3 regions of the Pseudidiomarina sp. WS423 genome follow, and region 1 is predicted to be linked to each of the others. Evidence: predicted binding sites of a transcription regulator. Region 1 holds the regulator's gene; each other region holds the start of a gene.

What was found. Region 1 encodes sigma-54, which starts transcription at its own class of promoters, with help from an activator protein. Its sites were predicted from a motif close to GTTGGCACGNNNNTNGNNT; they were not measured.
Region 2: ACQ661_RS06390 (P-II family nitrogen regulator) is a predicted target of sigma-54. The motif match lies at 1,589-1,607, and genes of this name have one in related genera.
Region 3: glnA (glutamate--ammonia ligase) is a predicted target of sigma-54. The motif match lies at 1,325-1,343, and genes of this name have one in related genera.

What each region holds. Positions count from the first base shown of each region.
Region 1 covers NZ_JBOJLN010000003.1:23,936-27,083, reverse strand. The annotation lists gene lptA (lipopolysaccharide transport periplasmic protein LptA) at 1-424, shown strand, start outside; gene lptB (LPS export ABC transporter ATP-binding protein) at 421-1,146, shown strand; gene ACQ661_RS04385 (RNA polymerase factor sigma-54) at 1,155-2,534, shown strand; gene hpf (ribosome hibernation promoting factor) at 2,562-2,849, shown strand; gene ptsN (PTS IIA-like nitrogen regulatory protein PtsN) at 2,853-3,148, shown strand, end outside.
Region 2 covers NZ_JBOJLN010000005.1:43,818-46,965, reverse strand. The annotation lists gene ACQ661_RS06395 (ammonium transporter) at 14-1,186, opposite strand; gene ACQ661_RS06390 (P-II family nitrogen regulator) at 1,199-1,537, opposite strand; gene rcsF (Rcs stress response system protein RcsF) at 1,915-2,295, shown strand; gene ACQ661_RS06380 (cysteine synthase A) at 2,321-3,148, shown strand, end outside.
Region 3 covers NZ_JBOJLN010000007.1:103,399-106,546, forward strand. The annotation lists gene ACQ661_RS08045 (efflux RND transporter permease subunit) at 1-1,122, shown strand, start outside; gene glnA (glutamate--ammonia ligase) at 1,429-2,841, shown strand; gene ACQ661_RS08055 (DUF4124 domain-containing protein) at 2,872-3,148, shown strand, end outside.

The DNA.
Region 1 (3,148 bases):
CATCAATGCTGAGCGCGATTGGGTTGATATTGCTAATAAAATTGTGGTGTTTGAACGTAGCGTCATCATCGAGCAAGGTAGTTTAAAAATCACCGCTGACAAGTTATCAGTAGAGCGTGAAGGTGAGGCCGAAGATGCTGTGTTTATCGCTGAAGGGGCGCCGGCGGTTTATACCCAACAATTGGAAGACGGTAGTGTTATCACCGCCAAGGCCAACCAAATCATTTATGACCAAGCGCAACAGTTACTGACGTTGCGGGGGAATGTTGAAGTTGCGCAAGGAAACAGCGTCAGTCGTGGTGGAGAGATGGTTTATAACTTTGCTACACAGCAAATGACCACGCGTGGTGACAAAGATACCGACCGCGTAACCACCATCTACATGCCGAAACAACAAGACGATAAAAACAACGAGCAACCATGAGCCGATTAGTAGCTGAACATTTAGCCAAATCTTATAAAAAACGCCAAGTTGTTAAAGACGTTAGTTTGACTGTTGAAGCAGGCCAAGTGATTGGCTTGCTGGGCCCTAATGGCGCCGGTAAAACCACGACTTTCTATATGATTGTTGGCTTAGTGAATAACGACAAAGGCCTGATTAAATTAGACGACCGTGATATCTCGTTATTACCTATGCATGAACGCGCTCGCCTTGGGATTGGCTATTTACCCCAAGAATCCTCCATCTTTCGTAAGCTGACGGTGCGCGATAATATTTTGGCGATACTCGAAACCCGCAAAGAACTATCTGCGGCCCAGCGTGAAGATAAACTTGATAGCTTGCTGGAAGAGTTTCATATCAGCCATATCGCCAACAGTCTGGGTATGAGCTTGTCTGGGGGGGAACGACGCCGGGTTGAGATTGCTCGGGCGTTGGCGGCTGAGCCTAAGTTTATCCTGTTGGATGAACCCTTTGCTGGGGTTGACCCGATTTCCGTGCTGGACATCAAGAAGATTATCGAACACCTACGCAAACGTGGTATCGGGGTACTCATTACCGACCACAACGTGCGCGAAACCCTAAGCGTCTGTGAACATGCTTATATTGTTAGCCATGGCGAGCTTATCGCGCAAGGCGATGCCCAAACCATTCTTAATAATCAGCATGTGAAAGACGTGTATTTGGGCGACCAGTTTACGCTGTAGCTATCATGATGAAACAAGGCCTGCAGTTCAAATTTAGTCAACAGCTGAGCATGACCCCACAGCTGCAACAGGCCATCAAACTGTTGCAACTTTCAAGCTTAGAACTGCAGCAAGAAGTGCAACAAGCGCTGGATGAGAACCCCTTGCTTGAGGTGGCCGACCAAAGCGCTGAAGGCGAAACCGATTTAGCTGCTGCCGAGGAGAGCTGGGAACCAAGCTATTCGGCTTCTTTAGGCAGTTCTGGCACAGCTTACGATGGCGAAGACACCCTCTATCAGGGCAGCACCAGTGAGAGTTTGCAAGAGCACTTGTTATGGCAAATGCGACTATCACATTTTTCTCCCCTTGATGAAGCTATTGCCATGCTGTTGATTGATAGCATTGATGAGCGCGGCTACTTAACGGCTGAATTAGAAGAACTGTTGCCAGCGATTCGACAGCAACACCCCGAGCTCATCCAAGTGGACTTAGCCGAAGTCGCCGTGGTGCTCAAACGAATTCAACATTTTGATCCGATTGGCGTTGGCGCTCGCAATGTCCGCGAATGTTTATTAATTCAGCTACGGCATCTTCCTAACGATATTCCCTACCTGAACTTAGCTCTGCAAGCCGTTGACAAGCATTTGCAGTTGCTCGCCCAGCGCGATTATCGCAATCTGGCGCGGCGGTTACGTATTCAAGAAGCCGATTTATGCCAAGTACTAGCGCTGATTCAGCAGCTACAACCGCACCCAGGGGACGGTTTTGGCGCAGGTGATGACGACTATGTGATTCCTGATGTGCTGGTGCGCAAAAAAAATGATCGCTGGACCGTTGAGCTAAATTCGCAAAGTTTGCCTAAACTAAAGGTGAACGAAGATTATGCGGCGCTGCTGCAAAGTGGTTCGCAATCTGAAGAACAACAGTATATTCGGCAGCATACGCAAGCTGCGAAGTGGTTTATTAAAAGCATTGAAAGCCGTAACGATACCTTACTGAAAGTAGCTGCAACCATAGTGCAACGTCAGCAAGGTTTCTTTGAATATGGCCCTGAGGCGATGAAACCTATGGTTCTTGCTGACGTTGCTAACGCAGTAGAGATGCATGAATCAACTATTTCAAGAATAACCACACAAAAGTATATGCATACACCTAAAGGTGTGTTTGAATTGAAGTACTTCTTCTCTAGCCAATTGGCAACGGATAATGGAGAAGATGCTTCTTCTACCGCGATTAGAGCGGTATTGAAAAAGCTAGTTGCTGCGGAGAACCCCAAGAAGCCTCTCAGTGATAGTAAATTAACTGAACTCATGGCCGAACAGGGTATCCAAGTAGCTAGACGGACAATTGCGAAGTATCGTGAGGCCATGAATATTCCGCCCTCGAGCCAACGCAAACGTCTTATCTGAATCTTGGACAAACAGAAGGAAGATGTTATGCAAATTAATCTGACCGGTCATCATATCGAAATTACTGACGCTCTGCGTGACTATGTCGATACCAAGTTTTCTAAGCTGGAACGTCATTTTGACCACATAAATAACGTCCATGTCATTTTAAATGTTGAAAAGTTAACGCAAAAAGCGGAAGCTACGCTGCATTTGAATGGCGGCGAAATTTTCGCTGATTCAGAGCACACCGATATGTATGCGGCTATTGACGGGCTGATTGATAAACTCGATCGGCAGGTTATTAAACATAAAGAAAAGATGAAACGCCACTAAATCATGGATTTATCCACTCTGTTAAGCCCCGACTGCGCTCGCTGCGCAGTCGCGGGAACAAGCAAAAAGAAAGTGCTTGAAATCATCGGCCAACTGGCCGCTTCGCGTCTCTCGGGTACCACCGGTTTTGACGTCTTCGAAAGTCTTCTCAATCGCGAACGATTAGGTAGTACCGGCATCGGGCTGGGGGTTGCTATTCCCCATGGTCGCTTGGCCTCGGCAACTAAGCCGGTGGCTATTTTGCTGACCCTAGAAGAGCCCATCGATTTTGATGCGATTGATAACCAGCCGGTGGATAT
Region 2 (3,148 bases), on a different contig from region 1:
CAGGGCGTTATCGTTACTTGGTTTTGCCGTAAACAAATTCAGGGTAGGCCTCAACTCCGCAATCAGCAATATCGGCGCCGCTGTATTCGTGTTCGGCACTTATTCTAATGCCCATGGTGACCCGCAATAGCCACCAAATAAGTAGGCTTAGGCTAAACACCCAAGCAAAAATCACCGCAATACCGTACAGCTGAGTTAGTAAAGTGGCTTCAGGATGGGTCATGCTGACCATCAGTAGGCCGTAGATGCCGCAAACCCCATGAACAGAAATGGCACCAACGGGGTCATCAATATGAGCTCGGTCAAGCCCAATGATGGCAACCACAACCAACACCCCAGCACCCAAGCCGATGAGGCTAGCGGTTATCGCTGAACTAGCACTTGGCTCAGCAGTGATAGCTACTAACCCAGCGAGAGCACCGTTTAAGATCATAGTCAGGTCTGATTTACGCCAGATGATACGCACCAGCAGAAATGCGGCAAGAGCTCCCGCTGCTGCCGCGGTATTAGTATTCACAAAAATTTGAGCTACCGCAGAGCTGTTGTTTTGGCCGACAATGCTTAGTTGAGAACCACCGTTAAAACCAAACCAGCCTAACCACAAAATCAAGGTTCCAAGGGCTGCAAGAGGCATATTGGCGCCAGGAATGGCATAAATATTGCCGCTGTGTCCGTATTTACCTTTGCGTGGGCCGAGTAGTAACACCCCAGCTAGCGCAGCTGCGGCGCCGGCAAGGTGAACAATACCCGAGCCAGCAAAATCAATAAAGCCAGCGTTAGCTAGAAACCCGCCACCCCAACTCCAAGCCCCTTGAATAGGATAAATGAAGCTAGTCATGACGACTGCAAAGAGTAAAAAACTAGTTAATTTCATTCTCTCGGCAACTGCACCAGATACAATCGACATAGCGGTTGCCACAAAAACGACTTGAAAGAAAAAGTTCGCCTGTGGCGCAAAGTCGGTGACATCTGGGCTGCCGTACATTAGCGTATAACCGATAAGTAAATAGCAGAGGCAGGCAATCGCATAAAGTAAGATGTTTTTAACTAGAATCTCGGTGGTGTTTTTGCTGCGTACGAGACCTGCTTCTAGCATGGCAAATCCAGCTGCCATCCACATGACTAGGGCAGCACTTACCAGTAGATAAAAAGTATTAAGAGCGTAACTTAAATCGGTGACTGTCATTGTCGGTTTCTCCTAAATAGCACTGCGGTCAGTTTCGCCAGTGCGAATACGAATCACATGGGTCAGTGGGCAGACAAAAATTTTGCCGTCGCCAGTATTACCGGTAAAAGCTGCATCACGGATGGTTTCCACCACGTTTTCTAGTTGTTCGTCGGTCACGGCAAGATCAATCCGTAATTTGGGTAAAAAATCGATGCGGTATTCAGCGCCCCGATATAATTCGGTATGCCCTTTTTGCCGACCAAAGCCTCGCACTTCGGTAATGGTCATGCCCTGACAACCAAGCTCAGCTAATGCTTCACGCACGTCGCTTAGCTTAGCGGGCTTGATGATTGCAATAACAAGTTGCATGGTGTAGCTCCTGTTTAGGTGAATAAAGGTTTACTGAGTTCATACATCCTGTTGCAAGCCATGTGCCAAGTTTTAGAAAAAATCAGCGCGTGCTGTTGCGGTGGGGCGTGGCGAGAAATAGTGAGGTGCAGATGAAGATAAAGGAAGATAACGCGTTGCTCACAAATCGAGCACGACTACCCGGAGAATAGGCGAATTCGCACCATGACAGTGCAGCGATCCGCTTGCCAACAGGTCTTTGTTAGTAGTGATTGCACTAAGATATAATCAAATAAACTAGATTAATTTAGCCGCAATGACTGTATGCGCTGCGTAGCTCACGTTATGATAAGTCAACAGATTTGGTTGCAAACTAACTTACTCGTATAGGAGTAGTGATGAATATCATTCATGCCATAGGGTTAAGCTTGATGCTGGCACTAGTCGTTGCCATCAGTGGTTGCGCCGCACCCGTCCCTGATACCACAGCACAGCAGCAACAGCTGCAGGATACGGTTGAGTTTATTCGACCTTACGAGTTATCTCGCACTGATGTTAGTTTTACGAGTTTAGGCGCTGTTGCTGGCGAATCTTGCCAAGCGCATTTTTGGAACCAAGAACCGAGCCAGCAGCAAGCTTTGTTGCAGTTAAAGCAAGCGGCTGCAGAGTTTGGAGCCAATGCACTAGTATTAAAGCAATGCATCAAAGCCGAATCAGCACAGTGTCGCTTGCGTTGGTTGTGTGAGGGTGACGCCTATCAAATGCAGCCACTAAACTAAAAGTGAAAAGAAGTAAGGAGCCATCATGAAAGTAGCAAAACGTAATGCTGATTTGATTGGACAAACCGATATGCTGCGTTTGAATGGTCTATCCGAGTTAACCGGCTGTGAGATTTTAGTGAAATTAGAATCACAAAATCCGGGTGGCTCGATAAAGGATAGAGCGGCATTGCAGATTATTAAAGATGCCCTAGCCAGCGGCGAATTACAGCCGGGTATGACCATTGTTGAAGGTACCGCAGGTAATACCGGAATCGGCTTAGCATTGGTTGCTAGTTCGTTTGGTTTGAAAATGTTGGCAGTGATGCCAAACGACCAGTCGAAAGAAAAAGAACGCATGATTACTCTACACGGCGCCCAGTTAAAAACCGTGGACCCAGTGCCTTTCAAAAATGACAATCACTTTTATCATACGGCGCGTCGCTTAGCTGAAAGCCGTGAGGATTATTGGTGGGCTAATCAGTTCGAAAATACGAGCAACGCCAGAGCGCATTACCTGATGACCGGGCCCGAAATTTGGCAGCAAACTCACGGGCAAGTGGATATTTTTGTTTCGGTAGCCGGTACCGGTGGCACCATTGCAGGTAACTCCATGTACTTAAAAGAGCAAAATCCAGATCTGCAAGTATGGTTAGCGGACCCGGATGGCTCAGGTATCTACAGCTATTTAAAACAAGGTGAGTACATCAGCCAAGGAAGTTCATTTACCGAGGGCATTGGTATCATGCGTTTGGTCGAAAACTTCAAGCAAGCACGAATAGACGCTGCCGTAAACTTACCTGACCAAGACCTCGTGAGCTTATCGCGCTATATTCGGGATACGGAAGGCTTAGTACTGGGTAGTAGCTCTTGT
Region 3 (3,148 bases), on a different contig from region 1:
GTTGAAGTGCCGCCAGGGCCACCGGTGATGGCACCCATTGTTGCAGAAATTTACGGCCCAAGTGCACAGGCTCGGGCTGATGCCGCTCAGTTAACCTTGGCACAACTGCAGCAAACCGAAGGTGTGGTGGATATTGATAGCACCTTGGTGAGCGATAGTTTAGAAGAAGTTTGGCAGGTTAACCGCGAGCGTGCGGCGCAATTAGGAGTGACGGCTGAACAAGTGGTACGGGTATTGCAAACGGCCTTGGCAGGGATGGATGTCACTTATTTAGCCATTCCCCATCAAACCCAACCGGTAGCAGTAAAAGTACGGTTACCAAACACTTGGCAAGGTCAGTTAAGCCAGCTGCAAAATGTCACTGTGCTATCACAAACCAGTGGCCAGGCGATTCCGGTGGCGGAGCTTATCGACCGAGTTCAGCGCCCTTATGCCCAGCCGATTTACCACAAAGACCTACGTCCGGTGGTTTATGTGACGGCAGATATGGCGGGTGATTTGGATAGTCCTTTATACGGTTTGTTTGCCGCAGCTGGTGACATTGAGTTGCCACAAACCTACATCAGCCAGCCCGATGTGTGGGATACGGCTGCACTAAAATGGGATGGAGAGTGGCAAATCACCTACGAGACCTTCCGTGATATGGGAGCTGCCTATGCCGTCGGTTTGTTGTTGATTTACTTGCTGGTTGTGGGCCACTTTGGCAGCTACGCGGTACCGCTGGTAATCATGGCTCCGATCCCGCTCACCCTGATAGGGATTATGCCAGGGCATGCGTTACTGGGAGCACAGTTTACCGCAACCTCGATGATCGGGATGATTGCGTTGGCTGGCATCATTGTGCGCAACTCCATTCTCTTGGTGGATTTTGTCCGCGAAGAAGTGGCGGCTGGCAAGGATTTGAACGAGGCAGTGATAGAAGCTGCAGCGGTGCGAGCTAAGCCGATTGTATTAACGGCACTAGCGGCCATGTTGGGGGCGTTCTTCATTCTGGATGACCCGATTTTCAGTGGTTTAGCAGTGAGTTTGATCTTCGGTATCGCAGTATCAACAGCATTAACCTTGGTGGTTATTCCGCTGCTGTATGCGTCGTTATTACGACGCAAGGCTAAGCATCTTTAATTGTTCAACCTTGTTCGTTACTGATTGATTGCGAAGGGCTCCGTGGGTGGGGCCCTTTTTTTGTGCATTTTACCGGTTGCACTATCGCGATGCACTATCACAATGCACGCAAATGCACTATCATGGTGCAAAAGGTGAGTAAAAGCACCTCCTAATATCGTTAGCATAATTATTAGTTATTGATTTAATTGATATTTAAATAGTTGGCACGGGGTTTGCTTTAGTTTTGTGCAAACGCAGTGCAGAAAGTTTCAGTGCACGCTATACTCATTGTTCATTTTGACGATTGCGATCGCGGAGGATCACATGTCTACACCACAAGACGTTATGGCTTTTATTGAAGAAAACGAAGTTAAATTTGTAGATTTGCGCTTTACCGATACCAAAGGTAAAGAGCAGCACGTGACCATTCCGGTGTCGCAAATTAACGAAGAATTCTTTGAAGAAGGCAAAATGTTTGACGGCTCGTCGATTGGCGGCTGGAAAGGTATTAACGAATCAGACATGGTACTGATGCCAGATTGCAGTACCCTAGTATTAGACCCGTTCACTGACGAAGTCACCATGAACGTGGTTTGCGATATCCTCGAGCCAGATACCATGCAAGGTTACGATCGTGACCCACGCTCTATCGCTCGTCGCGCTGAAGAATACTTACAAAGCATGAACATCGGTGACACCGCGTTCTTTGGTCCAGAGCCAGAGTTCTTCTTGTTCAACGATGTACGTTTTCATACTGACATGAGCGGCAGCTTCTACAAAATTGAAGCCGACGAAGCAAAATGGAACTCAGGTAAAGAATTCAAAGACGGCAACTTAGCGCACCGTCCTGGCGTAAAAGGCGGTTACTTCCCTGTGCCTCCGGTAGACTCAGCGCACGACATCCGCAGCACTATGAGTACGGTGATGGAAGACATGGGCTTAGTGGTTGAAGCGCATCACCACGAGGTTGCTACTGCTGGCCAGAACGAAGTTGCCACCCGTTTTAACACATTGGTTAAAAAAGCTGACGAGATTCAAACCTACAAGTATGTGGTCCACAACGTGGCCCATTCTTACGGTATGACCGCAACCTTTATGCCGAAGCCGATTGTTGGCGATAACGGTTCAGGTATGCACGTTCACATGTCGATTAGCAAAGATGGTAAAAACCTGTTTGCTGGCGACCAGTACGGCGGTTTGAGCGAAATGGCGTTGTATTACATCGGCGGTATCATCAAGCACGCACGTGCCTTGAACGCTTTCTGTAACCCAACCACCAACTCATACAAGCGGTTAGTCCCTGGTTACGAAGCACCGGTCATGTTGGCCTACTCAGCACGTAACCGTTCTGCCTCTATTCGTATCCCAGTGGTTGCTAGTGCAAAAGCACGTCGTATCGAAGTTCGCTTCCCAGACCCAGCCGCTAACCCATACTTATGTTTTGCGGCACTCTTAATGGCTGGTTTAGACGGTATTAAAAACAAGATTCATCCTGGCGATGCTATGGATAAAGACTTGTACGACTTACCACCAGAAGAAGCGAAAGAAATTCCAACCGTGTGTCATTCATTAGAAATGGCCCTAGAAGCGTTGGATAAAGATCGCGAGTTCTTAACCGCTGGTGGCGTGATGACGGACGACATGATTGATGCATACATTAAGCTGAAGCACAAAGAAGTGATGACGCTGAAAATGACCACTCACCCAATCGAGTTCGACCTTTACTACAGCGTCTAATTCAGCTGAGGTTTGAACCTAGGAGGACCGATGCTTATTAGCCGCCTCATGGTTGTGATAATGCTGGCCGTTGCAGTTTCAACTGCAGCGGCACAGCAAGTTTACAAACGGCAAAATGCTGATGGCTCGGTCACATATTCGGATCAACCCTTACCCCAAGCTGAAGTGATTAACTTACAGCCGGTGCCAGTCACCGAATTCACCACGCACACCCCGGTTACTACCCAAACTCAAACCGCCATGCCAACGGTTACTGATGCCGCAGCGCCCACGGCCCAGATCATTGCGCCCGCGCAACAAGCCGCGG